2 regions of the Peribacillus sp. NPDC097225 genome follow, and region 1 is predicted to be linked to the other one. Evidence: a T-box and tRNA genes for the amino acid it is inferred to sense, from the RefSeq annotation. Region 1 holds a T-box; the other holds one or more tRNA genes.

Region 1 (16,073 bases):
TTTCCAAGGAAAAGTGGCCAGCATCGTTTGAGACAGAAAAAGGAGGAAGAATTGAAGAGCAGGTTAAAAGAAGGGTGGATGAGATAGAGGGAGGAAAAGGAGAAAGTATCGAGGAACAGGTCAAAAGGCGAGTGGATGAAATCGAGGCAAAAAAAGATGCAGAGAACAAAGGGAACATCGAGGAACAGGTCAAAAGAAGAGTGGCTGAGATAGAAGATAAAAAAGGAAAACGTATTGAAACCGAAGTGAAAAGAAAAGTCGCTGAAATAGAAGAAGAAAAGGAAGGCTCCGTTTATTTGACCGATGTGGAAAATGTGCCAGTGGTTAAAATTCCGGGTTCGCCCCATCAAGAACAGGATGTCATCGTCAATAGGCAAGATGACAATCTTAGTGATGAGAATGAATCCTCAAGCCTCGAAAAGGATCCGGAATCCCTTTCATCTTTGACCGATCTATTCAAAAGAAGAGAAAAACCAGAAAAACAGGCAAAAGGAATGAAAAATTATAAAGGCAGAAAAAAGCAAAATGCCGAACAAGGTGAAAAAGAAAACCAGGATAATGCGGATAAGCAACACACCATCATGGATCTTTTCGGAAGAAAGCAGGAAGAAGAATTGGTCAGGATGAAGGTCTGTATTGTACAGCAGGGGGAAACGATAGATGATCTGGCCCAGCGTTATGGCGTCACGGTACAATCCTTGCTTCTTAGTAATGAACTAGAAGGCAATCAGAGCGTTACCGAAGGGCAAGTCATTTACATTCCAAAGTCCATTGCTTACAAAAACTAATCACAAGCAGTAAGCAGGGCCTTGGCTCTGCTCCTGCTTTATCTTGCATTTCAAACGATTGGCGAGCTTTTTTTAAAAGAAAGTGAGTGAGTCTCGTGAGGGAAAACGAGAATCAACAAAAGAATATTCAGGATAGTGATTCAGCCTATGTCTTAAAAGAATACGCGCTTTATGTACAATATATCGAGGACTTTGGACGAGTGAAAAAAGTGTATAGCGACCGTGGAACCTTTGCCTTGAAATCGATTACTCCCCACAATGGAATGGACTTTATCCGAAATATCCAAACATTGTATCACCGGGGATATAACCGAATCGTGCCTATTTACCAAACGATGGACCAGCGCTATGCCGTTCTTCATAACGGCCGATTATATTACCTGATGCCTTGGTTGAATAATGAAGAAAATGGCGAACGTGATGAGAAACATAAGCAAATGTTCAGGGAACTTGCACGGATGCATACACTGTCTGTGAAAGAAACAGAGGTGGATACAGAGGAGCGGGAAGCTCATTATGAAAGAACGCTGAGTGAGTGGAATACGCAGAAGGACTTTATGGAGGAGTACATTGTCACCTGTGAAAGAAAGTGGTATATGTCTCCATTTGAGATGTCGGTCTGCACCTTTTTTACGGATATCACCCAGGCATTGAACTACTCTATCAAAAAGTTTGAAACATGGTTCGAAAAGACAAAGGAAAGCGAAAAAGTAAGGACCGTCCTCACCCACGGAAAGGTTTCATTGAAGCACTTTGTATATGATGAACGAGGATATGGTTACTTTATCAATTTCGAGAATTCGAATACGGCCCCTCCCCATTTTGACTTACTACCTTTTCTCGTCAAAACGGCGAGGACCTATCCAGTCCAATGTGATGATTGCGTCGATTGGCTTTATAATTATCTTCGTTTCTTTCCTATGAAAGAAGAGGAAATGCTGCTGATGCAAAGTTATTTGGCTTTCCCGGGATCAGCACTGGATGTGGTGAAGAACTATTCCGAGGGTAAAGGTCTAAGGACGGAACTGGATAATGTCACGAAGTTGCAACGACAATTCTGGCTTTTGAAGAATGTGGAATATATGGTGATGAAGGTCGAGGAAGTCGAAAAACAGAAAAAAGCGGCTGCCGAGGCGGCCAAAGAGGAACAATCGCCCCCAAGCTAAATATACATGAATGGATGAATATCCAATCATGTATATTTTTTTGTTGTAGGGGAATAATTATATCCATTCTAAATATAAAGACATGGCTAAGAAAATAAAGGCGACCAACAGGAGCATATCGAAGAAAGTTGGAAATATTAATGTACGTATTCCTTGAAAAACAATGAAGGGGACAATGAATTGCTGACAAACACCGCGGAACTTTTTCATCCAAGGTGGCAACGTATAAGGTGAGTATTTTCGTCTCAAGATTGCACCTTCCTTTGTAGGACTTCTTTTATTGTATGGGAGGGCTGCGAAACATGTGAGAAATGCGGAACATCATGAAACGTTGATGGTATAATAGGAAGATCGTTCTGTTCTTGTGAGCCTCCCTTAGTGAATAGGGCCATACTTACGAAAGTAAACGAAAAGATGATTGACTCGACCCCCCTTTTTTTTGTACTATATACTATATGCAATTAATGATTTTACATATGAATATAAATGAATGTAAAGACCGGAAATAGTAAGATGAAATGCCCTTTTCAGAGAGGAAACCATTGGTGCGAGGTTTCTAAGCAGGCAGCATCAGAAGTCGTCCGCGAGCAGTCTTCGTGAATAGTTAGTAGTGAAGGCCGGTGAAGAGCCGTTATCCGATTTGAGAGCCGAGAAAAGATTTCTTTCTTTTTCGGAAAAAAGGTGGCACCGCGAACAACTTCCTTCGTCCTTTTATGATGATGGAAGTTTTTTTTATGCCCAAAAGGAGGAAAACAACATGGAAGAAAACCAAATTTCGATGCCAACAAAATATGATCCGCAAACGATAGAGAAAGGCCGTTATAAATGGTGGCTTGATGGGAAGTACTTTGAAACAACAGGTGATGATAAAAAAGAACCGTATACAATCGTCATCCCTCCACCAAACGTAACAGGTAAGCTACATCTTGGTCATGCTTGGGATACAACACTACAAGATATCTTGACACGTATGAAGCGTATGCAAGGATATGACGTGCTATGGCTTCCCGGTATGGACCATGCCGGTATCGCAACACAGGCGAAAGTGGAACAAAAGCTTCGTGCTGAAGGCGTTAGCCGCTATGACCTAGGTCGTGAGAAATTCGTGGAAGAAACATGGAAATGGAAAGAGGAATATGCAAGCCATATCCGTGAACAATGGGCAAAACTTGGTCTTGGCCTTGACTATACCCGCGAACGCTTCACGCTAGATGAAGGTCTTTCTAAAGCGGTCAATGAAGTATTCGTTACCCTTTATAAAAAAGGATTGATTTATCGTGGCGAATATATCATTAACTGGGACCCATCGACGAAAACGGCCATTTCTGATATCGAAGTAATCTACAAAGATATTCAAGGTGCATTCTATCATATGAAATACCCGCTAGTTGACGGATCGGGAGAAATTGAAATTGCGACAACCCGTCCAGAAACGATGCTTGGTGATACGGCAGTTGCGGTACATCCTAAAGATGACCGTTACAAGCATTTAATCGGGAAAATGGTTCGTCTGCCAATCACAGGTCGTGAAATTCCGATCGTTGGCGATGATTATGTGGATATGGATTTCGGTTCGGGTGCCGTTAAAATTACACCGGCTCATGACCCTAATGACTTTGAAATCGGAAACCGTCATAATCTAGAACGCATCCTTGTCATGCATGAAGATGGTTCGATGAATGAGAAGGCCGGTAAATATGAAGGAATGGACCGTTTCGAATGCCGTAAGCAAATCGTCAAAGACTTGCAAGAAGCTGGAGTACTCTTCAAAATTGAAGACCACCTTCACTCTGTCGGCCATTCAGAGCGTAGCGGAGCAGTTGTAGAACCATATCTTTCTACTCAATGGTTCGTTAAAATGCAGCCTCTTGCTGATGCATCGGTTGACCTTCAAAAGAAATCCGAGGATGAAAAGGTCAACTTCGTTCCGGATCGTTTCGAGAAAACGTATCTGCACTGGATGGAAAATATCCGCGATTGGTGTATTTCCCGTCAACTTTGGTGGGGTCACCGCATCCCGGCCTGGTACCATAAAGAGACAGGCGAGGTATACGTGGGACAGGAAGCACCTGCTGATGCACAGAACTGGGAACAGGATACAGACGTCCTGGACACGTGGTTCAGCTCCGCACTATGGCCGTTCTCGACTATGGGCTGGCCGGACAAGGAAAGCATCGATTTCAAACGTTACTATCCGACCGGAGCACTTGTAACAGGATATGATATCATTTTCTTCTGGGTATCACGGATGATTTTCCAAGCGCTTGAATTTACGGGAGAGCGCCCATTCGAAGACGTTCTGATCCATGGTCTTGTTCGTGATGAACAGGGACGCAAGATGAGTAAATCGCTTGGCAATGGTGTCGATCCAATGGATGTCATCGACCAATATGGTGCAGATTCGCTACGTTACTTCCTTTCAACAGGAAGCTCACCAGGGCAAGATCTTCGTTACAGCACGGAAAAAGTGGAAGCGGTATGGAATTTCTCCAATAAGATCTGGAATGCCTCCCGTTTTGCCTTAATGAACATGAATGGCATGACCTATGATGAAATCGATTTAAGCGGTGAAAAGTCCGTTGCTGATAAATGGATCCTTACTCGATTGAATGAAACGATTTCAAACGTGACAAGACTTGCGGACCGTTATGAATTCGGTGAAGTGGGTCGCGTGCTTTATAATTTCATTTGGGATGATTTCTGTGACTGGTATATTGAAATGGCTAAACTTCCGCTATATGGCGAAGACGAAGCGGCGAAGAAAACGACTCGTTCGATTCTTGCATACGTGCTAGATAACACGATGAGATTGCTTCACCCATTCATGCCGTTCATAACGGAAGAAATTTGGCAAAACCTTCCGCACCAAGGCGAATCAATCACGGTTGCTGCATGGCCTGAAGTGAAGGAAGAGTTAACGGATACAGCTGCAGCGGAGGAAATGAAACTGCTTGTTGAAATCATCCGTTCAGTCCGGAATATCCGTTCTGAAGTCAACACGCCTTTAAGCAAAAAAATCAACTTGATTCTAAAAGCAAAAGATGAGTCCATTTTAGAAACATTAGAAAAAAACAGCAGCTATATCGAGCGCTTCTGTAATCCTGAACAATTGACAATCGGCATCGATGTCGAAGAACCAGCACAAGCCATGACAGCTGTGGTTACGGGTGTTGAACTGATCCTTCCACTAACAGGACTGATCAATATCGACGAAGAAGTGAAACGTCTTGAAAAGGAACTCGACAAACTTAATAAAGAAGTAGAACGCGTACAGAAAAAACTAGGCAACGAAGGCTTCGTCAAAAAAGCACCAGCAAGCGTCATTGAAGAAGAACGTGCCAAAGAAAAAGACTATAGTGAGAAACGTGATTCTGTCATTCATAGAATCAATGAATTGAAACAGCTTTAAAAAAACAAAAAAGGATGAACCGGCTATGTAAGAAGCTGGTTCATCCTTTTTTGTTTACTTAACCGATAGTTTCTCTTTTATAAACAATAGATACTCTTTTACAATATTAAGATTGCTGAGCGCACTTAACGTTCTGCTTCCCACTACATCTTCAATTTCATTGAGCATGAGGCTGCCATCTTCGGCGAAAATGAAATCGATCCCGACCATGCCAAAGTCAAAGGCAGCGATTACTCGTTCTACAAGTGTCCGTTCGGCAGCTGACAGCTCATATAACGAAGCAGATCCGCCTAACGTGTAATTGGCCTTGAAGTTAGAAGAGGACTCTCTAAGGACAGCTGCAATGATTCTGTTCCCAATGACAAAGACACGGATATCCTTTCCGAATACACCCGGTTTTTGAACGATCCATTTTGCGTTAGGCAGTTCTCTCAAGTCTTTTTCATGTTCAATCAAGTAAACCTGTTTTCCACCACGTCCATGAACGTCTTTCGCAATGAATGGTAATTCCATATCGCTTGTTGAGGGATTACCATAGCAATAAACTGTATCTGACATTGGAATGCCGATAGAAGTCACATATTGATGCGTCTTTGCTTTGTCATTCACGATTTCCGAGATGAAAGAAGAGTTGAAGCATGTGATATGTAGCCTTTCCAATTGTTTGGTGAAGAAAGGATCGATGGTCCGGACTATCGCAAAATCAGGCAAATCTATCGGTTCGTGCTTATGTACGACATACAATTGATTCGAACGGTGGCCGATTTGTAGGTGGTCGCGATAATATAAACGCAAATCTAGGTCGAGACTTTTGGCCTCTTCCAGCATCCAATCTATGTATCCCCTGTTTTTTGCGGCATCTTCCTGGTTATAAATCAGCCAGCCTGTATGCTTTTTCATTGGAATCCCTTTCTTTCGAATGCATCCATCACATAATCAAACATGCTGTCAGCAATATTAATGCCCGTACATTCGTAAATATTAAGCAGGTGCGAGTTCGAGTTCACTTCACATAATAGCGGGCCATCTTCTCCGAACAGCAAATCTACCCCGGCAAAATCCGCACCCAATAGAGTAGAGCAACGGATGGCAAGATCACTTTCTGCCTTGGTGGGTGTGTAGGGGAAGGCTGTTCCACCAGCTGTCATGTTTGCTCGGAAATCATGCTCGGACTTCCGTTGCATGGAAGCGATGACTTGATTGCCGACGACATTGATACGGATATCCCGGCCTTTACTGTACTCAATGAATTCCTGCATAATAAAAGGCCGGTGCCCAAGCTTTTTCACCGTTTCCATAAATTCATCCTCCGTAGGAATTAAATACACCTGTTCCCCGAATGAACCGTATGCTTCTTTTACAACGAGGGGGTAGCCAAGCTCATTGCCGATTTTTTTGAATGCATCCAGTTTCTTTCTTTCTATTCCTTCATAAGTAAACGGGGGAAACAGGGTTTTTGGCATCGGGATGCCGTGACCCGCTAAAGCTTGATGCGTTTTGGCCTTGCTATCGCATATATCGATGGCCGAGCTGCTGTTATATACGGGTAGGCCGAGCAGTTCCAGATGGCGTGCCAAATGAATATCCTTATCCATAAACAGGACGAAATCTGGTAATTTTCCATCAGTTCCTTTTAGATACGGGGTTCCCTTTTCAATAACGGGAACCAGGTCGGAATTTCGGACAAGTGTTGCCGATATCCCTTTTCTTTCAGCGGACTCTTGTATGAATAAAGCCAAGCTAGAAAACTTTTCATGCTGCAAATAGCCGTTGACGACAATCCAACAATGGAGTGAAGAAGATTTCATGGTCAATCACTACCTTTCATCTAGGTAAATCGTTAATATATTGATAAAATAATTTTAACGCATAAGAGCGGTATAAAGAAAGAGGAGGCTTATCGATAAATGGTAACGGACATGAATGAAATCAACCGATTTTTTGAAGAAAGACAGGTCCAATTAGGTATGAACTTTGGCTTGTCACGAATGGAAACATTATTAGCTAAATTAGGAAACCCCCATGTAGGGCTTAAATATATACATATTGCAGGGTCCAATGGCAAAGGTTCTACGCTCCAATTCATAAAGGAAATCCTTTTGGCTGAAGGGCTACGGGTGGCTTCTTTCACATCCCCATACTTAATTCGACTGAATGAGCAGGTAAAGATAAACCGGGAGGAAATCAGCGATGAGGACTTTGTCTCTGGATTTCAAGAACTGTGGCCAATCGTACAAGAGATGGATGGTGAAGGAAATGGACCCACTCAATTTGAAATCCTGACAGCGATGGCTTTTTCTTATTTTAGCAAAAAAGGCACGGATTTGGTTTTACTGGAAACGGGACTTGGGGGAAGGCTCGATACCACCAATGTCGTCAAGCCACTTCTTTCCATCATCACCTCCATTTCTTTGGAGCATACGAATATCCTCGGTAATACGCTTGGAGAAATTGCTTTTGAGAAGGCAGGGATCATTAAAAAAGGAGCACCCATCATCAGTGGAGTGACGACAGAGGAACCAGCAAAGGTGATTGAAGAAAAAGCGGCTTCAGTTGGCGTTCCATATTATCAAATCGGAAAAGACATCCGTGTACAAGCTATCAAGCAAAACAAGCTAGGACAAAGCTTCTCCTTTTTGTTCCAAGATACCTCCATTGAAAATATAGAGATGCATATGCTTGGCGCTCATCAAATCGATAATGCCGCGCTAGCTATCGCAGCAGTCACCATGGTAAGAAACAACATCCATGAAAAAAGCATACGGAAGGGAATAGCGGAAGCACAATGGAATGGCCGCTTCGAAAAGGTTTCCGAAAGCCCCTTGATCATCATTGATGGTGCACATAACCCGGCCGGCATCGAGGTACTGCTAGATACGTTAAAGACGCGGTACCCGGAGTATGCGTATAAATTTATATTCAGTTCATTCCGTGATAAAGATTATGCCAAGATGCTATCTCTGCTCGAAAAGGAAGCGAGTGAAATAATCGTTACTGAATTCACGCATGAACGGGCAGCGAAAGCGGAACTGCTTTATGAACATTGTTCAAAAGAGAAACGGAGTTTGGAGAAGGATTGGCGGAAAGCGATAACGATCGGTGAAGAAAAAACGGGAGATAGAGAAGTGTTGGTTATCACTGGTTCCCTCCATTTTCTTTCACTTGCCCGTGAGTTTGTATTCAGCGGTCGAAACTTATAGGACTTCGGTCATTCCTTTGGAAGTATATGCAGCTACTCATCCCGTTCATCTTCTAGTTTTTTTATGCCCTTTTGTCTTAGACAAAAGGGTTGTTTGTTTAAATAATATAAGAATAAACAAAGACTTTAAGACTATGTGTTTTAAAGTTTTTTAATTTGGGTATAGTGCAAAGTGACTAAAAACTGGTATGATAATACCAATATACTCATGGGGATGGGGAAGATATATGATTATTTCTAGTAAAAAACGAATGGCTATCTATGTGGTTTGGTTTCTTTTCATACCGGCTAGTTTAATTGAGATTTTTCATGTATTTCCGCCTATCCTAAGTGGAAATACATGGGATATTCCTGCTTTTCTTGTGCTCATAAGTGTGGTGGCTTTGATGCCAATCATGATTAATAATGAACCAGTTGCGGTCGTGCAAGGCGTTTCACTCGCCGTATTTCTTGTGTTCGGACTGGCCATTGAAATCGTTGTCACACAGGTTGCCTTTATATTCATTATATTAAGGATGCGACCCGCAAAAAAAGATTGGTATCGTTTTCCGCTAAATTCGATCACGTCTTTTATCTTTTGCCTATTGAGTGGACTGGTCTATTATGGCTTAGGCGGAGATCATGATTTCACATCTGGCATTGATGCAATTGATATTCTATTGATGCTTGTTTATCAGTTTTCTTATTTTTTATTCAATCAAGTAGTTGTCATTGTCGCGCATTGGCTATTATACGGAAAAAAACCAGAAATGAAAACGAAGGATGCTATCTGGGATGGTTTCACAAGCCTCATGATCATGCCAATCGGTATTATTTTGTTTGTATTATATATTGAAATGGGAAGTATAGCCATATTGCTCGTAGGAGCCGCTTTGGTTAGCTTAGCTTTTATCATGAAACAATATTATTTTACTAAGGAAATAAACAGGCACTTGAAAAAGGTGAGTGAATTCGGTCATCAGTTGACTAAAAGGTTACAAGTAAATGAGGTACTTGATTTATTTATCGATGGTAGTTCAGCCATCATTCCTTCTAAGTACACTTTGGTATTCGAGATATTCGATGAAAAAGAAAATGCCCAAATCTTACGCTATGCAGAAAATGGCGTACAAATAGAAAAGAGGATTCAACCTGTTTCCATAAAAGAAGGAATATATGCCACTCTTTTTCAATTGAAGAAGACCGAGGTCTTTCATTCTAAAAAGGAATGGAATCATCTGGCTAATTATGGGAATTTTCCCGAAGACGTGGAAAGCATCATGGCCATTCCGATTCTTCAAAACTCTGTTGTAGTTGGAGAAATCATCGTTACCTCTTCCAAGAAGAGGGCGTATGGTACGCATCAAACGAAGATCATGGACATTCTCTCATCCTACTTATGGGTGGCTCTTGAAAATGCTCGCCATTATCAAAAAACCAAATATAGCAGTGAACGATGCGCATTAACCCATTTATATAACTTTCGGTATTTTGAATGTGTGTTACATAAGGAGTTCGAACGTTTACAAAACCAATCACTCAATCATTTGTCGCTGATCCTTCTTGATATTGACCATTTTAAGTCCGTTAACGATACATATGGGCATCAAAGCGGTAATGAAATCCTTTGTGAATTGGCGGAGCGTCTGGAGGGCATTGTTGGTCATTTAGGGGTAACAGCAAGGTACGGTGGAGAGGAATTCGTTATCCTCTTACCCAATGTTGGAAAAGAAGAAGTCTATCAATTCGCTGAATTCATCAGACTCTCGATAGCCAACAAACCCTTCATCGTCCATTCGGATTTAAATGAAAATAGACGGGAAGAGTCCATTTCCATTACAGCAAGCATCGGGGTCGCAACAGCACCGGTCGATGCGGAAGATGCCCAATCGATAATCAGGCACGCTGACCGTGCCATGTATACAGGTGCAAAACAAGCTGGGAGAAATAAAGTGGCAGTATATGGAGGGTAAAAAGGCAGGATTCCTTGGAGTCTTGTCTTTTTTTATAAGGTGTCATTTACCGATAATAAAAATTAATGGATTTATTGCCCATTCTTGTTTATTTTTTGATAAAATATGCTTAAGTAATAAGACTATATAACTAATAATGTATAGGCAATCGATAGAGAAATACACAGACTTACATTACCAGGAACTAAAGCTGCTTCGTATAAGGCAGGAGAGATAAAATATAAATGAGAGTGATGTGTAAATTATGAAAAAATCAGTGGGGTTAGTCGTGTCATTGGTGTTAATTTTTTCGTTTCTATTTCTACCTAAACCTTTAGAAGCAGCTGTTCAAACGTCTGGTCCTAAATTGAGAATTCTGGAAATTGTAGCATCGGGAAATTCGCAGTTAAGGGGGATCCTAGGTGAGAATTCACATGAGTATACATTGATGACGATGAAAAAGTTTGTCGCACAGAGGGAAGAGCTGGATGGCAAATATGATGTGATTGCGATTATGGAGGGGAATTATACTTCCGACCCGGTTAAAAATAAGGATCATGATACAAAAGCGGTCATGAATGACATCACGAATCTAAAGGTGAATGAAATCATTAATGATTTCATTCAAAAAGGGCAGCCTGTCATCCTACATACCAAAAGTCTAGCGACCGGTTCAAAATTAAAAGCCAAGTTTAGCGATCAAAATCTATTAAATAAAAGTAATGTCATCAACTATGATAGTACGAGTACTAATTCAAGCGGTAGCTTTTGGGATCGCTGGTATGAAATTTTGTTCGGAAACAATAAAAATAATAATGAGAGTACAAAAAAAGATCAAGATAAATTGAAAGAGGATTTTAATGAATTTATTAAGGGAGTTAATTTCAAGCAATCTCCACGCTTTACATTAACTAAATCCCCTGACAAGGAGAGAACATATAAGCCGAATGATAACATGGAATTCACGATGAATGTAGAGGTGCCTACTGATATCAACTCGAGGAGCCTAAAAGCCAAGCTATATATCGATTCCAATTTTGACGACAAATATACGACAGACGAAATTGTATTGGAAGAGAACATTACTTCGAAATCAACAAACCTTTCTTTTAAACTACCAAATGGTTATTCAGGGGTACGTTATTGGAAAATGGAGCTTGTGGATTCCGGTAATAACTTAAAGAGTTATGAAAAAGGGATGATTAAGTTCGTTGACAAAAAAGTGGAAGTAAAAGTGCTCCAAGTCTACACCAATGAAAAAAGTTCGTTAAAAAGGAATAGCAACCCGAATAATATGAATCAATCCTATTTAAATAGTAACGAATATAGTATCTCAATTGACGCAACGAGCATGGACACTTTTAATAAGTCAAAAAAAGAAGAAACGAGTTATTCGCATGAGGTCATCAATGGAAAATATGACATGGTCATCTTTGGATTTGCCGATTCTTATAATAGATCGGCGAATATAAATACAAATGCAGTGGCTTCATTGAAAAGGTTTATTGCTTCTAAACAAAGCATCATGTTTACCCACGATACCATTTTCGAAAATAATAATAATTGGGTAAATAATTTCATGAATGATACAGGTCAAATCAGTCCTCAGACGAATCTTGGATATGGTGCACCCAATACTTCGAAAACGACGAAAAAAATCAATGATGGTTTAATGACAACCTATCCATATGCATTGAAAAATGAATTATCAGTGGCATTAACCCATAATCAGTATTACACGCTTGACTTGGAGGATCCAGAAATAATCCCTTGGTATACTATCACTGGAAACAGTCGGGATGAAAATGATAGCTGGAACCATTATTATACTTACTCGAAAGGGAACATTACGTACTCTGGAACAGGTCATAAGGGGGGAAGTGATAGCTTTCCTGAAGATGAGCAGAAATTGTTCGTTAACACGATGTATAGAGCCTTCCTAGGGTCGAATCATGCACCTGAAATTACCATTCATACTCCAACGGAAAATCAGGTCATCCCTTTAAACCAGAACATCGAATTATCTTACACACTACAAGATTATGATTTAAAAGATAAAAATCTATCCACTAAAGTGTTTATGGACGAGAAAGAAGTATCGGAAGAAAAAGATGTGATAAATGGATCGACAATTAATATGTCTCTACCTCATAATTTACAGGATAGTAAAGTTGTGACGATCAAGGTCCAAGCAACAGACCAATCTGGCGCAGTCAGTGAAAAAGAAGTGAAAGTAAAAGTACAGAAAATAAATGCCAATCTTGAAGTAAGCAGGATTTTGAAATCAAATAACTTAGTGGAAGTCGGACAACCTGTAGAAATCGAATATACGGTAACACCGAAAAAAATCACTGGATCAGAAGCCGAAGCCATATCGGGGAATTCAGTGACTATTGGGGACACGACACTGAGAGAAAGTTTTCCAGCAGGTTTGGAGGTCACGAGTGACGGTACGAAAAGCGGGACAGCATCAACTGGTATATCCCTAGAAAAGACAGTGAGTATTGTCTACAATAAAGTGGGCAAGGAGTTCGTTGCAAATCCTGTAAAGTTCAGTGTCCGTGTTACGCCAACCGAAAAAAAACAGTATACATTGGCTAATTCTATATTGAGATATAAGGATTTATCCAATATCCAAAAGGACTTAACATTTAATACATTAACGTTCAATGCGGATTTCGCCTTAACTGGGATTGATTTTCCTGATTCTTATGTACTCAGTAAGGGTACAGAAAAAAACTTTTCGATTGACTTGAAAAAGATGCCCGCAGATGCAGGAATCAAGAGTATTTCATGGAGTGAAGAAAGCAGAGGGAATATTTTGGATTTAAATCCTGCTTCAGGAACGGCTAAAGTAATAAAAGAAGGAAATACATTCTTAAAAGTGAGAGTTACGGACAATTTCGGGAATGTTTTTGAAAAGAGAGTGCCTGTGACAGTAAGAATTCCAGTCGATTCGTTTACTTTAACGGACCTAACATTACATGTAGGCGAGACTTTACCATTACCCATTACGAATATATCCCCCAAGGATGGTAAATCTAGCTTAGAAATTATAGTAAGTAACTATGATATAGCTCGTGTTAATAAAGAAGACTTCTCCATTACAGGGTTAACGACTGGTGAAACCCTCATGACTGTTATGGGAATTGATTCTAATGGTGAGACAGTAAAACACACTTCTGTGATTACGGTGACAGAGGTACCCGTAACAGGTATAGAAGTGTACCCAAACGTGATTACCATGAATAAGTTCGATGAATTTAAAGATTTCACTGTTGAAATTTTACCAAGTAACGCAACGGATAAAACAGTAGTTTGGACATCTTCCGATAGCAACATTGTGGAAGTGGTGGAGAATGGTAAAATCAAGGGCGTCAGTACTGGGACGGCGAATATAGAGATTACATCTAAATCAAACCCTGTTGTGAAGGCCATAGTCAAGGTCCAAGTAGGTCAACCTCTTGAAGGAATCATCGTGCCGGAAATAAAGCTTCAAAAGGGTACTTCGCAACCCATTGTCGTACATCATACACCTGCTGATGCGACAAATGTCAGTAGCACAGAGTTTTCTACACTCAAAGAGCAAGACGAATATATAACCATATCTAATGGAATCGTTCATGGAGTGAGGGTAGGAAAAACTGAAATGTCCGTTACCGTAGAAGATGATAAAGGTAAAGAATACAAAGCTATCGTGAAGGTCACTGTTACGCCAATGGCCGAAAAAGATTCAAATGACAAGCAAGATAAATATTAATATGTTAAGAGCCGGGGCAACCCGGCTTTCGTTTATCTTTTAAACAGGAAAGGACATCCTATGAAAAAAAGAATCCTAATCATCAGTTCAATCGTGTTATGTATATTGATTGTGGCTGGTGGGGTGTATCAGTATAAGTCAGCCAAAGCGGAAAAGAAAGAACAGTTTGAATCGCTGCTCACTTATATAAAAGCAGGGGAAGAATCGAAGGCGGAAAAGGTGTTGAAGAATAATCAATCAAAGGCATTCATTAATAAAGAATCGACTGAGGGATACACCCCATTGGAATATGCCTTACACATGCAACTTTATTCTTTGGCTAGGACACTTTTAGAACAAGGGGCAGATGTGAGCACAAAAGCGGATAACTCTCTATTCATCCAGCTTGCTCATTCTTTAGATCATTACCAGCAGATGCAAGTCGAAGAAAAGCAGAAAGCTAAAAATGAGATGTTTAAAATGGCGCTAAAAAAAGCGGAAGCCAAGCTAAAAGAGAAGGATGAACAAGGAAACACGGCCCTCCATATCGTGTCCCTGAAAGGGGATGAAGAAATAGTACGACTTTTTATAAAGTATGGGGCTAACCCTGGAACCAAAAATAAAACCGGAAAAACGCCGCTCATGCTTGCCGTTCAGGAAGGCAATACCAAGGCTAGTCAAGCATTGATAGAAAGTGATATAGAATTAACAAAGATACAGGATCAGGAAAAGAATACTTTGCTAGCTCTAGCGGTGATTGGTGGTAGAACGGATATAGTTAAGCTGCTTACTCGTACAGGAGCGATTCAGATCAATAACAAAAATGAGCTGGGTAAGACAGCCCTTATGTATGCCAGTGAGTTCGGAGAGAAAGAACAAGTCCAGTTATTGCTCGACGCGAAAGCGGATAAAGCATTAAAAAGCAATGATGGAATGACCGCTTATGATTACGCTAAAGAATGGAACCATAAAGGGGTCATGAAACGATTGAAATAACAATACAGGGAGCCCATGGGCTCCCTGTATTATTTATCTTTATTCATCTTATCGGGTATGACATCCAGTCCATCCACCTTTGGAAGGGCATGCGTCTTATTAAGAAAAAGTCTTCTGTTGTTTTTTATGGTCAACCTTGACTCGGCGTCTTTTTTTACAGCCGGGAAGCTTAAATCCCCATAACCCTTATCATCTTCTACGTCTCCACGATAACTATTAACAGTTAGATAGCTCTTCGAAAAGACTCCGCCATTAATATTTAAAAGGGATCCCACTGCATAAATCTCAGAAGGGGTTTGGTATTCTATATCGGAATCCTCTTTGGCTTCACATCCAGAAACAAAGCGATATTCACAGGCAGACTGGCTTTCTGTATAAAAATAACCATTGATCGTATTGGTTTCATTTTGAAATTTATTTATCCGCGCAATGCTAAGCTTCCCTTGTGTCATTAAGATCAAAGAAGAATCATCTGGTTGATCTCCACATTTGTTTTTGTAACAAGGAATATCTGCATTATTTAGGGTAGTAGAACCAAGTACATAGATGACGGAATCAAAACTTACCTTCCCTTTAATCGTCAAGTCACCTGTAATTAAGATATTGCCTTTAACATCCATAGATTCCAATAAGGAGTTTTCGATCGTTGCATTACCGGAAATGACTAGCCATTGCTTGTCCCCAAGCTCGATATCGAAGCTATCTATATAGGCGTCGCCGGAGTGAATAATCGGCGATATTGTACCATACTCCGATAAATCATCGAATCTGACTTCTTCATTTTTAGGGTAATCTTTTTGATTAATGGATTGATTCAAATCTTCAATCGACATATCAATATCTAG
Region 2 (16,073 bases), on a different contig from region 1:
AATATGAATCAGGACAGATCACCTGGAGCAGGTGCGTATAAGAACCATTTACTAATGAGGGCTCAAGAGGAAATCACGGCTGAAATGACAGGAAAAGGAGGATATGTAAACGAAATGGTTTGAAACTTCGATAGAAATACAAAAGGACACATTTATGTGTCCTTTTTGTGTTCACTCTTAAAGAACGTCTAATTCTACAATTAGAGCTAACAATAATTGTAGTAACAATTGAATGTTAACGGCGATTTGAGCATCGGTTGTAGTGATTTCGATATCACGGCTGTTTTCAACAATTGTTTTTTGACGTGTAATTTGTTTAACATTAGAAGATTGAATCAATTCTTGAGTAATGCGGTCCGCTTGGTCAGTGTCTGCAATGGAAATGCTGACGATGACAGCGATGGCTGCTTGGATTGCCGTCTGTAAAGAAAGGGCCGCTTTAACATCTGTAGAGATTACTCTTACATTACAAGAATCTTTAATGTAAACAAGCTCTTCAGATAGTTGGAGTTGCGAATTATCCTGTTTAGCTTCTTGTTCAATTTCGTTTGCGGATTCTTCACAGAATGATGTTAGGGGATGGTTGGTGTTATTGTCTAGAGCCGACCATGATCTTTCAGAATGTTTTGTTGTATTGCAATTGTTGCTATGATATACATTTTGGTTCATGTCGTTTTTTCCTCCTTAGGGTTTAATTCCCTATTAAAATATGCTATGCATGTAAATTTGGTTGGACGAATAAATCAATTCATTCGTTTATTTTCAAATATTTTTTTGAAGAGTTTGTGCGAACGGATGAAGCATCATGGAATGAAGTGTTCAGAATGAATGGTAAAGAAGCAAGGTCCAGTCTGCGCTTCATACCGAAAAGAGCGTAATTGAATAGGAGGAATGTTAGTTATTTGTCTTTGGTATCGGAATAACTAGTGTGGTGAGAATTTGTGACGGGATTCACATCATTTTCTGTAATGCTTTTCTCTTGATTGATAAGCATTTCAGATTGTTTCTGTAAAAACTGTATGGTCTCTTTTAAGTGACTTCTTTCTTTATCACTCAAATCAACTTTATCCTTTTTGACACCATGCTTTCTCAAAGTCCTTGAAACGAGTAGTTCCATTAACCTTTTTTGAGATTCATCCATGTTGAATCCATTGTTACTCATAAAATTTCCCTCCTTCTTGCTTTCTATATATAGACTATGTTTATTTGTGAATATTGACATAGAATGGGAAGGGATTTTTACGAGAATGGTATATATAAAAAAACGCTGTCCCCTGTGGAAATTCCAAGGGAACAGCGTTTTTATTAGGAAATCTTTTTTTTCATCGTTTTATGGGGAATCCCTGCATCCATAAATTCCTCGGAAATGATTTCATACCCTAATTTCGAGTAAAAGGGGATGGCATGTAATTGAGCATCGAGCTTCAATTGAGAGATGTCATGAGAAATCGCAAATTCTTCAATGGCATTCATGATCAGGGCACCAGCCCCAGTTTTACGGGAGTTAGAGAGTACACAGATGCGCTGGACCTTACCAATCCCGTCAATGATTCGAAATCTCCCCGCACCAATAGGCTGCTCTTCCTCGTTATATAAAACGAAGTGGGTGGAGTCTTCTTCATATTGGTCAATCTCTTCTTCAAGTGGGACATGTTGTTCCTCTACAAACACTCTTTTTCTTATGGTGTAAGCATATCCACGTTCTTGCTCGTTTTCAACAATTTTTACAAACACGAAATTATTCAGCTCCTAAACGAAATGTTTCATATACAGTCCATGTTCCATCTTCCAATTGATACAATAAATGAATTCTTTTGACATCTTCTTCATGGCTTACATCAAGCATGCTTAATTGACCTAAAACATCCGAATGTTCGTTATCAGATAGATCTTGTGCAATCGTTATATGTGGAACGAAAGCATGTTCTGTTTCATTTTTGAAGAAATTCTCATCATGAAGCATTTCGTGTAAGTCTTCAAGTTCCTTTGACAGCTCCACTTTAAAATAAATGGTGTTGCTGACGGGTTGGAAGGATTTCGCTTTCGTCACATTTAAGGAGAAAGGCTGGAACTTCCGTGCAATGTCTTTCAAGCGTTCTGCGATTGCTGAAATTTCCTTTTCAGTCGCTTCAAACGGTTGTTTAAGTGTGAGATGTGGTGGAATGAATGCGTACTTTGTGTCATACCGTTTCCGGTAGGAGTTTGCTAAATCTTGAAGTTTTTTTGAAGGGAAAATTGCAACACCATATTTCATATTGTTACCTCCTAAGATTATAATTTAATTTTTCGAAAACTCTAGTCCAAATGCATTTTTTTACCATTCTAACCGAGGTTAAAACATTTCTAGAAGGGCCCTTTTTAAATCTGCCTGCCAAAACTTCCACGTATGATTCCCTTCAAATTCTTCATAGAAGCAAGGGAATCCTTTTTGTTTTAACAATTGATGCAGTTCCCGGTTGGGTTCTATGAAATTTGCCCGGTTCCCATCTGTAGTGGGAACGTCAGTCTCTTCGGTTCCAATCACATGATACAGTTCGAGGAGATGAGGATTCTCAAAACTACGGACAGCATTCATCACTTCTTCATTGGCAAGCGGAGACTGCATGATGCATTTACCGAATGTATGTGGATATTTAAGTGCAGCGAGCAGGGAAACCGTGCCACCAAGAGAATCCCCCATTAATGCCCGGCCATGTCCCATTTGATAGGTTGGGAATTCCTCATCTAAAAATGGAACAAGTTCATGGGCCAGAAATCGTATGTAGGCTTCGTGCTGTTCACCATCAGGATGATATTTCCGTCTACGGTCAAACCGATCTTTATAGGGAATGCCGACGATTATAATATTCTCAATCTCGCCATTTCCTAAAAGTTCATCAGTCACACGACCTATTCGACCCATTTGAAAATAATCTCGACCATCTTGAGCTATGACAAGCGTATATTTATAAAGTGGTGAAAAATTAGCCGGTAAATATACAAGTAGCTCTAATTCCTCAGATAACGCCTCACTTCTAAACATATATTCTTTTATCGTGCCTTTGCGTAAACTCATTTACCGCACCTCTATGAATTTATAATGAAAATAATGTTCTTAGTTATTTTAGCATAGCCATCCTTCTTTTTCCTGTCTGAAGGATATAGAAAAGTGATTTTTCTTTTATTTTCCAAATATTTAGAATATTTAATGGTATAATGGAAAGATATCAAAAAAAGGGGAGGCAGATAAAATGGCAGATGTACGCGTCCATAGCAGGGAAGTTACAAGAGCGGCTAAACAAACATTACTAGATCGTGGTGTAAGTGTGGAGGCTATTGCAGAGATTGTCTTTGAACTACAATTCCCTTATAAAGCTGATTTGAAATTAGAGGAATGTATTAGAAGTGTTGAAAGGGTGCTTTTAAAGAGAGAAATTCAACATGCCATTTTAGTTGGTGTTGAACTTGATCGACTGGCAGAACAAAAGAAGCTATCGGAACCGCTTCAATCCATTGTCGAATCGGATGAAGGTCTGTTTGGAGTGGATGAAACGATTGCCTTTGGTGCCGTACTTGGTTATGGAAGCATTGCCGTGACAACCTTTGGACATTTGGATAAGAATAAAATAGGCGTCATTCACGAATTGGATAAGAAGCAAGAGGGAGTCGTGCATACCTTCCTCGATGATATTGTTGCAAGCATTGCAGCAAGCGCTGCCTCAAGATTGGCACACCGTCTAAGAGATGATGAAGAATCTTTAACTGAACAAGAAAAGGATATACAGGAAGAAGAGGAATTAATCGGATAAGTTTGGAACAATCAATGATGCGTTAGGTAGTAATCGGGATTATCCTGACCTATCATACCTGGACTTAATAAGGCGGGCAGAGAGGATGTTTTCTATTTTAAACGTTCGTTTTGTCCGCCGAAGAAAGCAAAAGGCACGGATATAACCTGAATATACTTCAAGAACTTCAATTCTGCGCTGTGTAATCTTTCCATTTTCAGATAGGTAAATGATTTCTAAAGGAACCTTTTCATCCATATGTTTCCGAATGATATATTTCATTCCGCTGGCCTCCGTTTCTATCTTTCTTGTTTATATTATATGCGAACATACGTTTGTTACGCAAGGAAATAAAGAACATTTGTTCTTGTCTTGTTCCATATCTTTTATTTAAAGGCAAACGCTAAACTTTTTTTAAATAATTCGTTGACTTTTGTCGAAAAGAACTTATAATAAATTATGTACTTAAGTAACAGAGCAAGCCAACTATTACATACGACTTGTTAGCTCAGTGGGAGAGCACTTCCTTGACAGGGAAGGGGTCGTGGGTTCGAATCCCTCACAGGTCATCCAACGGCGTAAGCATTGTACAATCAATGTTTTCGCCGTTTTTTATTATGGTTTTACTGGATGATCCTGAGAAACATATAGGATTCTTTTTAGAGTTCTACTGGTGGGGATGAGCTCCTCTTTCCTTCATTAATGGTGAACCGGGGAATCTAGCCATAACTAAATATTGAAAAGTGTGGTTATTGGAATAAATGGCAGGTTATAAATAAGTGTAAATCGTTGTTTTTCGCTTATATGAAGCATAGAATGAAATATCTAACGATCAATGTGTACAAAAAGAAATGAAATGTTTGTTCTTTTTTCTAAAATTTTTAATGGGAGTTTGTATAAATGAGTAAACAAATTTTTTTAGATCTTCAGGGAATTGTACATCCAAGTAATGTGAGAATGAATGAACCGCTACATCAATATACGTTTACAAAAACAGGTGGCAAGGCAGATTTCTTCGTAATGCCTACAAACTATCAAGAAGTCCAAGCGATATATCTTTATGCGCTTAACAACCATTTACCCTTAACCATCGTGGGGAATGGTTCTAATATGATTATTAAAGATGGGGGCATACGCGGTATCGTCATGACCCTTATTGATATAGCAAGCATGGAATTGGAGGGTAATAAGCTCACCGTTCAAAGTGGTGCTGCTATCATTCAAGCCTCCCGATACGCGTTACAAAATAGTCTAACTGGTTTAGAGTTTGCTTGCGGGATCCCCGGTTCTGTTGGAGGGGCTTTATATATGAATGCAGGGGCATATGGTGGAGAAGTTTCAGATGTACTACAGGAAGCCCTGGTCATCACCCGTTCTGGAGAATTGCAGACTTTGAAAAAGGATGAATTAGAACTGGGCTATCGTTCTAGCCGTTTTTCAAAAGAAAAACTACTGGTATTAGAAGCTACCTTCTTATTAAGAAAGGGAGAATACGAAGACATTAAAAGTAAAATGGATGATTTTACTTTTCAGAGGGAATCTAAACAACCGCTTGAATTTCCGTCTTGTGGAAGTGTCTTCAAACGTCCGCCTGGACACTTTGCAGGTAAATTAATCCAGGATAGCGGGTTGCAAGGGAAGCAAATCGGTGGAGCTCAAGTTTCCACTAAACATGCTGGCTTTATCGTAAATGTTGGTTCCGCGACAGCCACCGATTATTTGGAACTCATTCAATATGTTCAAGACACCGTTAAAAGTAAATTTGACGTGGAGCTTGAAACCGAAGTGAAAATAATTGGAGAAGACTAATATCCTAAAAAAGACTTTCATCAGAAAGTCTTTTTTTCTTTGTTATCAGATCCTTTGATAAAAAGGTACTAATTATAGAACGAAATGATATATATTGATAAAGATAAAAGTGTACGAGTTACCAAAAGGGGGAAGTATACCTTTAAGTTAAGGGGAACAAGTTATAGAAGGAGAGGGATATATGCGCTTAGAAGGAAAGAAAGTAATCAGTCTTGTGCATCATGATTTCGAGGATTTGGAGCTTTGGTATCCGATTTTAAGATTGAGGGAAGAAGGGGCCATCGTCCATCTTGCCGGAGAAAAGGCAAATGAGACGTATATTGGTAAATATGGTGTGCCAGCCGATTCAGATTTTGATTATGGCAGCATCAAAGCGGAAGACTATGATGCGATTCTTGTTCCAGGAGGCTGGGCACCTGATAAGATTCGTCGGTTTCCTGAAGTAATTTCTCTGATTCAGAGTATGGAAGAGAGCAAGAAGCCGATTGGCCAAATATGCCATGCGGGTTGGGTCTTGGTTTCGGCAGGAATTTTGCAAGGGAAGAAGGTGACAAGCACGCCCGGAATTAAAGATGATATGGAGAATGCCGGGGCACATTGGATGGACGAACCTGTTGTGGTAGACGGAAACCTGGTATCGAGCAGACGTCCACCGGATCTTCCCGATTATTTACGGGAATTGATTCGGGTAATTGAAGAGAAATGAAACAAAAAAGTGGTTTTTCCTGAGGGAGAAATCACTTTTTGTTTCATATAAACTTATTAATTTATGTGATTCAAATTTGTTTTCAAGAAATTTTCGATTACATGGGCCGATACCCCTAATGAAGGGGAATAGGAAGATAAATCAGAAAAGCTGATATGCAATTTTTCTTGATTGAACTGGAGGGCATGGCTTTCAACTACCTTCAATATGGAATCCCTTAACCAGTCCTTGGCCATAGCTAGGCGGTTTCCGATAATAATCTGCTGAGGGTTGAAGGTATTGGAAATATTGCTAATGCCAATCCCAAGATATTGTCCAATTTCTTTGAAAAGGTCACGGATTCCTTCATTATGGCTTGCCTGATCAACCAATGATTCAAGCGTGGTTTCTTCCAACTGGAAAAGTGATGATGCCCGTTCAATCAATGCTTTTTCGGATGCGTATAATTCCCAGCAACCCTTGCTTCCACATTTGCAGGGCTTTCCATGAACGTCAATGATCATGTGGCCCATTTCTCCGGAAAATCCATTCGCTCCGCGGTACAGTTCATTTTGCAGGATAATGCCGACCCCAATGCCCATACCCGCGCTTACGTAAACAAGATGTTCATGGCCTTTGCCGGCGCCAAATTTCTTTTCTCCATAGGCCCCGGCATTTGCTTCGTTTTCTATGATGACAGGGAGACCAAACTCTTCTTCCATGTCTTTTTTTAGGTCAACATTCTTCCAACCTAAGTTCGGAGCAAGCAAAATTTCCCCTTTGTTATTAACGATTCCAGGAATACCAATTCCGATTCCTACCACTCCGTAATGGCTTTCGGGGGCAGTTTTTATTAAAGATTGAATCATTTCTTTCATACGATCAAAAGTTTCTTGGTAGTTTGCATTATTCGTATTCCTACTAATTTCCCCTATAATGTCACCATTGAAATCAGTAAGTATACCTAACATATAATTTACTCCAAGATCTATTCCAATCGAGTAGCCGGCCTTTTCTTGAAACAACAACAGGACTGGACGTCTTCCACCGCTAGACTCTCCTGGCCCTGATTCAATGCAAAGATTAGCTTCCAATAATTCATTGACGAGAGAAGAAACAGTCCCCTTCGTGAGTCCGAGATGCTGAGAGATATCTGCCCGAGATATCGGTGCACGTTTCAGGATAGTTTCTAAAATGGCCTGCTTGTTATTCACTTTCATTAGTTGTTGGCTCCAGGTCATCTTTCTACCTCCTCTAATAATAATTCATTTTAGGTAAGTTTTATTATAACAAAAAAAAGTCAAAACACTTAGTATATTCATTAGACAAACTAAGTTTTTGCTGGTATTATATTTTTATAAATAATGGAAGCGATTCCAATTTGATTCTATTTAAGGAGGAAATACAACTATGGGTTATTTTGAAACAATCAGTCAAGTAAAGTTCGAAGGTTCAGAATCTTCAAATCAATTTGCCTTTAAATATTACAATCCGGAAGAAATGATTAACGGAAAGACGATGGAAGAGTTTTTACGCTTTGCCGTTTCGTACTGGCATACATTCACTGCAGATGGTACAGATCCATTTGGACAACCAACAATGCTCCGTCCATATAATAAATTTACGGGAATGGACCTAGCAAAGGCACGTGTGGAAGCTTCCTTTGAATTTTTTGAAAAAATGGACGTTCCATTCTTCTGTTTCCATGATGTCGACGTCGCTCCTGAAGGAGACACATTGAGGGAGACAAATAAGAACATGGATGAAATTGTGGCCATGATCAAGGAATACTTGAAGACTAGCAAGACGAAATTACTTTGGAATACGGCGAATATGTTCTCTAATCCCCGCTGGGTTCACGGTGCAGCAACTTCACCGAATGCGGATGTATTTGCCTATGCGGCTGCGAAAGTGAAGAAAGGATTGGAAGTAGGGAAGGAGTTAGGTTCAGAAAATTATGTATTCTGGGGCGGACGTGAAGGCTACGATACGCTTCTTAATACGAATATGAAGTTAGAACTGGATAACTTGGCCCGCTTCTTCCATATGGCCCTGGATTACTCCAAAGAGATTGGTTTCGATGCCCAGTTCTTGATTGAACCAAAACCAAAGGAACCGACGAAGCACCAATATGACTTCGATGTCGCAACGGGTCTTGCTTTTCTACAGACGTATGGCTTGAAGGATCATTTCAAATTCAATATCGAGGCAAACCATGCAATATTGGCAGGCCATACATTCGAACATGAATTGCATGTTGCCCGTACTCACGGGATGCTTGGTTCCGTCGATGCAAACCAAGGGGATACGTTGCTTGGATGGGATACGGATGAATTCCCGACTGACTTGTATTCAACGACGTTGGCGATGTACGAAATCCTTAAAAACGAGGGTCTTGGAACAGGCGGTCTGAATTTTGATGCGAAAGTAAGACGGGGATCTTTCGATTACGAAGATTTATTCCATGCGCATATTGCTGGAATGGATAGCTTTGCGATTGGTACTAAGGTTGCGAAAAAGTTACTTGAAGACAAAGTATTGGAAGATTTCATTGCGGATCGTTACAGCAGTTACACCGCCGGAATCGGCTTGGAAATTGTTGAAGGGAAAACAGATTTTCGTAAGTTGGAAGACTATGCACTTGGTCTTGATGAAATCCAAAATAAATCGGGCAGACAAGAATACTTAAAAGGCATATTGAACAAATACATTCTTAAAGCAATTGCAGAATAAAAGGTGAATGGAGGGAGGAACTAGCATACGATTTATGATTGGATTCATGTATAGTCATATCTTCTAATTCAAGTAGAGGGGGTTATGGAGAAGGAGTTTAATTGGTGAAAGAAAAGAAACTGCTGGAATTACCTTGGCTTTTTTCTTTTACGGGTTTATTCTAACTCTATGAAACTATGAAAAAAAATCGTAACTCACTTTATATTTTTTCACTTACACTAGTAGCGGCACTTGGTGGATTGCTATTTGGATATGATACGGCTGTAATATCCGGGGCGGAAAAATCCCTAGAAGCCTACTTCATTACGAGTTTAGGTCTCGGGTCTTTAGCCCACGGGGCAACGACCTCAAGTGCATTGATTGGGTGTATCATCGGAGGTTTGCTGTCCGGGATGATCTCAAGTAGACTCGGGCGTAAGAATTCATTAATCCTAGCTTCTCTGTTATTCTTTTTTTCTGCTTTAGGGTCCGCTTATCCGGAGTTTTTATTTTTCACAAAAAGCGAACCGACGCTAGCGTTATTGCTCACGTTTAACCTATATCGGATTATAGGCGGCATTGGAGTGGGTTTGGCTTCAGCAATCGTCCCTATGTATATAGGGGAGATTGCTCCTGCTGATATCCGAGGTAAATTGGTATCCTTTAATCAATTTGCCATCATTCTTGGGATGTTAGTCGTGTACTTCGTTAACTGGGCTATCGCTAATGGGCAATCAGTAGAATGGATCAATGACATCGGTTGGAGATACATGTTCGCTTCGGAAGCAATTCCGGCTCTATTGTTTGGTCTGCTCCTGATATTTGTTCCAGAAACACCACGATATCTTGCGTTGAAACATCAAAATGATAAAGCACTGGCAATATTAACAAAGATTAATGGAGCTGTTGAGGCAAAGTCCATTTTTAATGATATTAAACAAACGGTGAATGTATCCAGTGGGAAATTATTATCTTACGGTAAACTAGTAATCGTCATAGGCATTCTCCTATCTGTTTTCCAACAATTTGTCGGCATTAATGTTGCTTTGTATTATGCTCCGCGCATTTTTGAAAGCATGGGAGCAGGAAAAGATGCTTCGATGATGCAAACCATCATTATGGGAATTGTAAACGTTATCTTTACTGTTATTGCCATCATGAACGTGGATAAATGGGGACGAAAACCATTACTCGTAGTCGGTTCCATAGGAATGGCCATAGGAATGTTTGGAGTAGCAGGAATGGCATACGCCAATGTGATTGGGATTAGCACGTTAGTATTCATTATTGTATATACGGCTTCATTCATGATGTCGTGGGGACCTATTTGCTGGGTATTGATTTCAGAAATATTCCCGAACAAAATTCGAGGCCAGGCCGTTGCCATCGCTGTTGCAGCCCAATGGATCGCCAATTACTTAATATCTGCCACATATCCTATGATGATGGAGTACAGTGGTGCTTTAACATATGGGTTCTATGGTTTAATGAGTGTTCTTTCGGCCATTTTCGTATGGAAGTTCATACCGGAAACGAAAGGAAAGACGTTGGAGGATATGGAAAATATCTGGACGAAATCGGCTTGACAATAAAGAATACGTTTCATTATGATGTGCTGGGTCCCAAAAGGATTTCCAGCACATTTTTCTAAATTGAATAGAGGATGGTGGAACATGAAATATGTCATCGGCGTGGATTTAGGGACGAGTGCGGTAAAGGTTTTATTGATGAATCAACAAGGAAAGGTGTGCGACGAGATTTCAAAGTCATACCCCCTCATACAGGTACAACCAGGGTTCAATGAACAAGATCCCAAGGGATGGGTTGATAAGACGACAGAAGCGCTCAGTGAGTTAGTCAGGAAATTCGATGGGGACACAAATGACATTGAAGGAATTAGTTTTTCCGGGCAAATGCACGGTCTTGTTTTATTGGACCAAGAAGGGAATGTCCTTCGAAATGCGATTCTATGGAATGATACAAGAACAACGGAACAATGCCGTCAAATTTATGAATGTATTGGCGAGAAAAGGCTATTGGAAATCACAAAAAATCAGGCGCTTGAAGGATTTACCCTACCGAAATTGCTTTGGGTCAAGCAATATGAACCGGAAATCTATCATCAAGCAGATGTCTTCCTGCTACCAAAAGACTATGTTCGTTATGCGATGACAGGAAAAATACATAGTGAATATTCCGATGCTGCCGGAACTCTTCTAATGGATGTGGCAAAAAAACAATGGAGCGGTGAAATGTGTGAACTTGTCGGTGTCGACGTAACACTATGTCCGCCTTTGGTAGAATCGAGTGAGTGTGTCGGAGAAATCACAGCAGACTTTTCAGTCCAAACGGGTTTGGCGAAAAAAACAAAAGTGTTTGCCGGAGGGGCCGACAATGCATGTGGTGCAATCGGGTCGGGCATCCTTTCCGAGGGGAAAACGCTTTGCAGTATCGGTACTTCTGGTGTGGTTCTCTCCTATGAAGAAAAGAATGACCGTGATTTTGGAGGAAAAGTTCATTATTTTAATCATGGTGAAGAAAATACTTTTTACACAATGGGTGTGACCTTATCTGCAGGGCATAGCTTAAGCTGGTTTAAGGATACTTTTGCAAGTGGGGAAGAATTCGATACGGTTCTGAAGGGTGTTGCTAACGTTCCAATAGGGGCAAATGGTCTATTATTTACCCCATATATATCTGGCGAGAGGACACCATATCCCGATGCGACCATTCGTGGAAGCTTTATTGGCATGGATTCTTCTCATAAGCGAATTGATTTTGCTAGGGCTGTCCTTGAAGGCATTACTTTCTCTTTGAATGAATCCATCGACATATTCAGAAAAAACGGGAAGTTGATCGATACGGTCATATCCATTGGTGGAGGAGCAAAAAATGAAACGTGGCTACAAATGCAGGCTGATGTTTTCAATGCGACGATCGTTAAATTATCAAGTGAACAGGGCCCGGCAGTTGGTGCTGCAATGCTTGCTGCATATGGTAGCGGCTGGTATGATTCGTTGCAAGCATGTGCAGAGGTATTCATTTCAGAAGAAAAGTCCTATAAGCCGATAACGGCTAATGTCGAAAAGTATGCCTTGCTATTTGATGTGTACAAAAAGGTATATAATCAGACAAAGGAACTGAATGAAGAGCTGAAGATTTTCCGCAATCATTAGTCCAGAATGAGCGAACGAGGTCAATTCTTCCAGGAAGAGGTATTCTTTCGCTTTATATAGAAGAAAAAATGAATAATCCTGAAAGAAGTAGCTGTCATTTGATAGCTACTTCTTTTTATGTGAAAGGATGGATATGTTTACATGGTATTGAAGCATCTTCCTACCCCCATACTACTATGGAAAATGAATACCGGAGGTCTGTCTTGAGAAAGATTTGGGGAATTTTCATAGATGATATAAAAAGTATTTATAAAAATTTATTTGTGTGTATCGTTATCATTTTTCTTATGTTGATCCCTTCCATTTACGCTTGGTTTAATATTGTTGCTTCTTGGGACCCATACGCAAATACGGGAGGAATCCTCGTAGGGGTTGCCAATAACGATAGGGGAGCGGAGTTGAATGGTGAATCGATAAATATAGGAGAAGAAGTGGTGCAAGGGTTAAAGGGAAATTCAGACCTTGGCTGGAGATTCACGACGGAGGATGAAGCAATTTCAAAAGTGAAGAATGGGGATTACTACGCATCTATCATCATTCCAGAAAACTTCTCTGAGCATATAGCGACCATCATGACGGAGGATCCCATCAAGGCCGAAATCGATTATTACGTAAACGAAAAAATCAATAGCATCGCACCGAAAATGACGGCGGCAGGAGCCAATAGCATTGTGGACAATGTCAGCAAAAGCTTCGTTAAAACGGCCAGTGGAAGTATACTCTCCATTTTTAATGAACTGGGAATCACGTTGCAAAACGAGCTTCCGACGATCCAAAAAATGAAGAATATGGTGTACGTTTTAGAAGGGGAGTTGCCCGAGCTTGAACAAAGTATTAACACAGTCCATAAGCATGTGACTAAAGCTGAGGACATAATTGTAAAGGTCAACGATAGTCTGAAAGCGGTAGAAAATATTACATCACAAAAAGAACAAATGGTATCCAATGTTTCCGTTTATGTTGATTCAGCCCAAGCGGCTTTTCATGCCATTAATCCACTCCTAGAAGATGACCTTGCAATAGTAAGGAGTGATAATGAATCGGTTATAGGAATAGCCGACCGATTGAAGGAGCAAGGTTTAACCGACGATGAAGTATATGAACTGACAGAAGAAGGAAGAAGTAGACTGAAAAAGGATAGGTACTTATTAGAAAGTATCTATAATCTATTGGTGAGGGTCAATCAGTTCAATGGGAAAAACGTGTTACAACCAGAGATATATTCCGTAAATGAGTTGCGCGAAAATACGTCAAACCAACTGCAGGCATTGAATGAACAAGCCTTTGATTCACTTACTGGTCATGGGGAAAGCAACCTTAGTGTATTGAACGAACTGCAAACCGATTATCAAGACGATACAGGGGTGAAATTTGAAAAGCTAGGGAATGAAGCACATGCACTTTTAGAAAAAGTGGAAATGACACTGGAGGAAGGGGGACAAGCCCTTCCTGAGGTTAAAGCACTATTGGGAGAGAGCAATCAAACCTTATTATCACGGATAGAGGAAATCGATAGGTTACAGAATAACTTTCCAGAGGTTGAGAACAAAATCCGAGGGCTTGCTAATAAAATGAGAGAGATAGACAAGAGTTATAATATCGAGGATGTCATTCGTTTTTTGCGAAATGATATTGAGAAAGAAAGTGACTTTTTTTCTGAACCCGTCCTTCTTAATCAACATAGTCTTTTCCCAATTCCTAACTACGGTTCGGCGATGTCGCCATTCTTCACAGCTCTTTCGCTTTGGGTAGGGGGGACAGTATTAATCTCGATACTGAGCGTGGATATTTCTCAACAAGTGTATAGTCCATATCAGATATATATAGGAAGGTACCTAATTTTCTTAATTATTGGATGCATGCAGGCATTAATCGTATCCATAGGGAATCTTCTTCTTCTCGAGGTATATGTTGCAGATAAATGGGAGTATGTCTTGTTTTCTGTATTGATTAGTGCAGTATTTACACTACTTGTATACACATTTGTATCCGTTCTTGGAAATGTAGGCAAGGGGATCAGCGTGATTTTGATGGTCCTTCAAATTTCAAGTTCCGGTGGGACCTTCCCCATTCAAGTGACGCCACCTTTTTTTCAACATATCAATCCTTTCTTGCCATTTACCTATGCCGTTAGCTTACTACGTGAAGCTGTCGGTGGAATCACTTGGACCACTGCTACAAAGGATATTCTGGTGTTGTTACTCTTTATTTTGGTCACCCTTTTGTTGGGGGTGATTTTGAAGAAACCTTTCCACCGTCGAACACAAAAAATGAAAGATAAATTATATCGAAGCAGATTATTTTAAATCAGACGTTGATATGAAATATAGAAAAAGTTTCCGGATCTCAGGAAACTTTTTTTGTATGCAGAGATAGGAGATTATTATTTCGAAATAGTCGATTAACCTATAGGAAAAACTGATTTTCTTTGCTCATCATACAAAAGAATACATTTTACTAAAATATGTAGTATTGTAGTATATCTCCATTATTCGGTGGGTAGTAGAAAAACACAAAAAAGTTAGAATTCTTGCATTTTTATAGTTGACAAAAACGATTGGATTAATCATTATTAAGGAATAATGTCTAGTCAATTAGTGTGATTTAAAAGTGGGGTGTCTCAGTGTATTTAACAGTAGACGGAATTGAAAAAAGCTTTATGAATGAAAAGAAAGAAAGTATAAAGGTACTCGATGATATCAATATAGAGGTTGAAAAGGGAAGCTTTGTTTCAATCGTTGGGCCGTCAGGTTGTGGCAAATCGACCCTTCTTTATTTAATAGCCGGTCTCGATAAAGCAGATTCAGGCGACATCCGGGTGGCTGGAAAAAAGGTTTCGAAGCCGGGACCCGAACGAGTGGTTGTATTTCAAGAAGCAGGGTTATTTCCCTGGTTGACGGTGCTTGAAAATGTCACGTACGGGTTGAAGTTGAAGAAAATGCCTAAAGAAAAAGCGAAAGAAAAGGCGTTGGATATTTTAAAAATGGTTCATCTTAGTCGCTATGTAGACTCCTATCCACATCAGCTTTCAGGTGGAATGAAGCAGAGAGTCGCCATCGCCAGAGCACTTGTGATGGAACCGGATATTCTATTGATGGATGAGCCATTTTCTGCACTTGATGAGCAGACGAGAATGGTATTGCATAAAGAGTTACTTGAAATCTGGAGAAAAACAAAAGTGACGATCTTTTTTGTCACGCATAATATTCGTGAAGCAGTTCAGCTTTCGGAGAAAATCGTAGTTTTTGCAACCCGCCCGGGAAAAATCAAAGAGACGATTTCCGTTCCTTCCATGAAAGATGGGGTCATGCCGGATAGTGTGACGTTGAACACCGAACAAAGGGTATTATCGATTTTACAGGAGGAAATTGAAAAAGTGCTGAAGGAGGAAATGGGGAATGATTACAGCTTTAAGACGAATCATATTCATCGCGATGATAGCGGGGATATGGGAAGTCACATCTAGATTATCAAGCCTTCCGGATTTCATGTTTCCTAGCCTGACTCAGGTCCTTGAAACCCTGTTTAATGGAATAGTGAGTGGACAAATCACCGAAGCTGTCGGAAAGAGCATGGGACGCATCTTGATTGGGTTCACCATCGCCATCATTATCGGTCTTATTTTAGGATACTTCATTTGGCGTTATAAGCTTGTAGAAGATACGCTTGGTTTTGTTGTAACAGCCTTACAATCGATACCAAGTATCGTATGGTTCCCGTTAGCGATCATCTGGTTTGGCTTGAATGATTTTTCCATCCTTTTTATCGTTACCATCGGCGCGACCTGGACGATGACAGTCAATGCAACAAGCGGGTTCAAAAATGTGCCCCAGCTATATCAAAGAGTGGCTAAAACTTATGGTTCAAGCGGATTTCATTTCTTGAGAACCGTGATTCTGCCCGCATCTGTCCCACAAATCATTT

What was found. A T-box is a leader RNA that pairs with one kind of tRNA and senses whether it is charged. The one in region 1 lies ahead of ACIQXH_RS03140 (valine--tRNA ligase), so its partner is inferred to be a tRNA-Val.
Region 2: it encodes a tRNA-Val, which carries the amino acid that the T-box ahead of ACIQXH_RS03140 (valine--tRNA ligase) is inferred to sense. The anticodon was not compared.

Annotation. Positions count from the first base shown of each region.
Region 1 covers NZ_JBIWDJ010000001.1:616,802-632,874, reverse strand. The annotation lists gene ACIQXH_RS03155 (LysM peptidoglycan-binding domain-containing protein) at 1-788, shown strand, start outside; gene ysxE (spore coat protein YsxE) at 884-1,954, shown strand; gene ACIQXH_RS03145 (hypothetical protein) at 2,012-2,164, opposite strand; T-box leader at 2,441-2,668, shown strand; gene ACIQXH_RS03140 (valine--tRNA ligase) at 2,712-5,363, shown strand; gene ACIQXH_RS03135 (ATP-grasp domain-containing protein) at 5,418-6,263, opposite strand; gene ACIQXH_RS03130 (ATP-grasp domain-containing protein) at 6,260-7,171, opposite strand; gene ACIQXH_RS03125 (bifunctional folylpolyglutamate synthase/dihydrofolate synthase) at 7,271-8,563, shown strand; gene ACIQXH_RS03120 (sensor domain-containing diguanylate cyclase) at 8,790-10,514, shown strand; gene ACIQXH_RS03115 (DUF5057 domain-containing protein) at 10,759-14,253, shown strand; gene ACIQXH_RS03110 (ankyrin repeat domain-containing protein) at 14,314-15,228, shown strand; gene ACIQXH_RS03105 (hypothetical protein) at 15,258-16,073, opposite strand, start outside.
Region 2 covers NZ_JBIWDJ010000003.1:377,657-393,729, forward strand. The annotation lists gene ACIQXH_RS11985 (hypothetical protein) at 1-123, shown strand, start outside; gene ACIQXH_RS11990 (spore coat protein) at 178-669, opposite strand; gene ACIQXH_RS11995 (hypothetical protein) at 899-1,162, opposite strand; gene ACIQXH_RS12000 (GNAT family N-acetyltransferase) at 1,306-1,734, opposite strand; gene ACIQXH_RS12005 (YjcG family protein) at 1,739-2,254, opposite strand; gene ACIQXH_RS12010 (alpha/beta hydrolase) at 2,333-3,055, opposite strand; gene ACIQXH_RS12015 (phosphatidylglycerophosphatase A family protein) at 3,231-3,788, shown strand; gene ACIQXH_RS12020 (hypothetical protein) at 3,828-4,049, opposite strand; tRNA gene ACIQXH_RS12025 (tRNA-Val) at 4,265-4,336, shown strand; gene murB (UDP-N-acetylmuramate dehydrogenase) at 4,668-5,576, shown strand; gene ACIQXH_RS12035 (type 1 glutamine amidotransferase domain-containing protein) at 5,758-6,282, shown strand; gene ACIQXH_RS12040 (ROK family protein) at 6,339-7,502, opposite strand; gene xylA (xylose isomerase) at 7,672-8,994, shown strand; gene xylE (D-xylose transporter XylE) at 9,171-10,559, shown strand; gene xylB (xylulokinase) at 10,647-12,149, shown strand; gene ACIQXH_RS12060 (YhgE/Pip family protein) at 12,353-14,455, shown strand; gene ACIQXH_RS12065 (ABC transporter ATP-binding protein) at 14,773-15,615, shown strand; gene ACIQXH_RS12070 (ABC transporter permease) at 15,548-16,073, shown strand, end outside.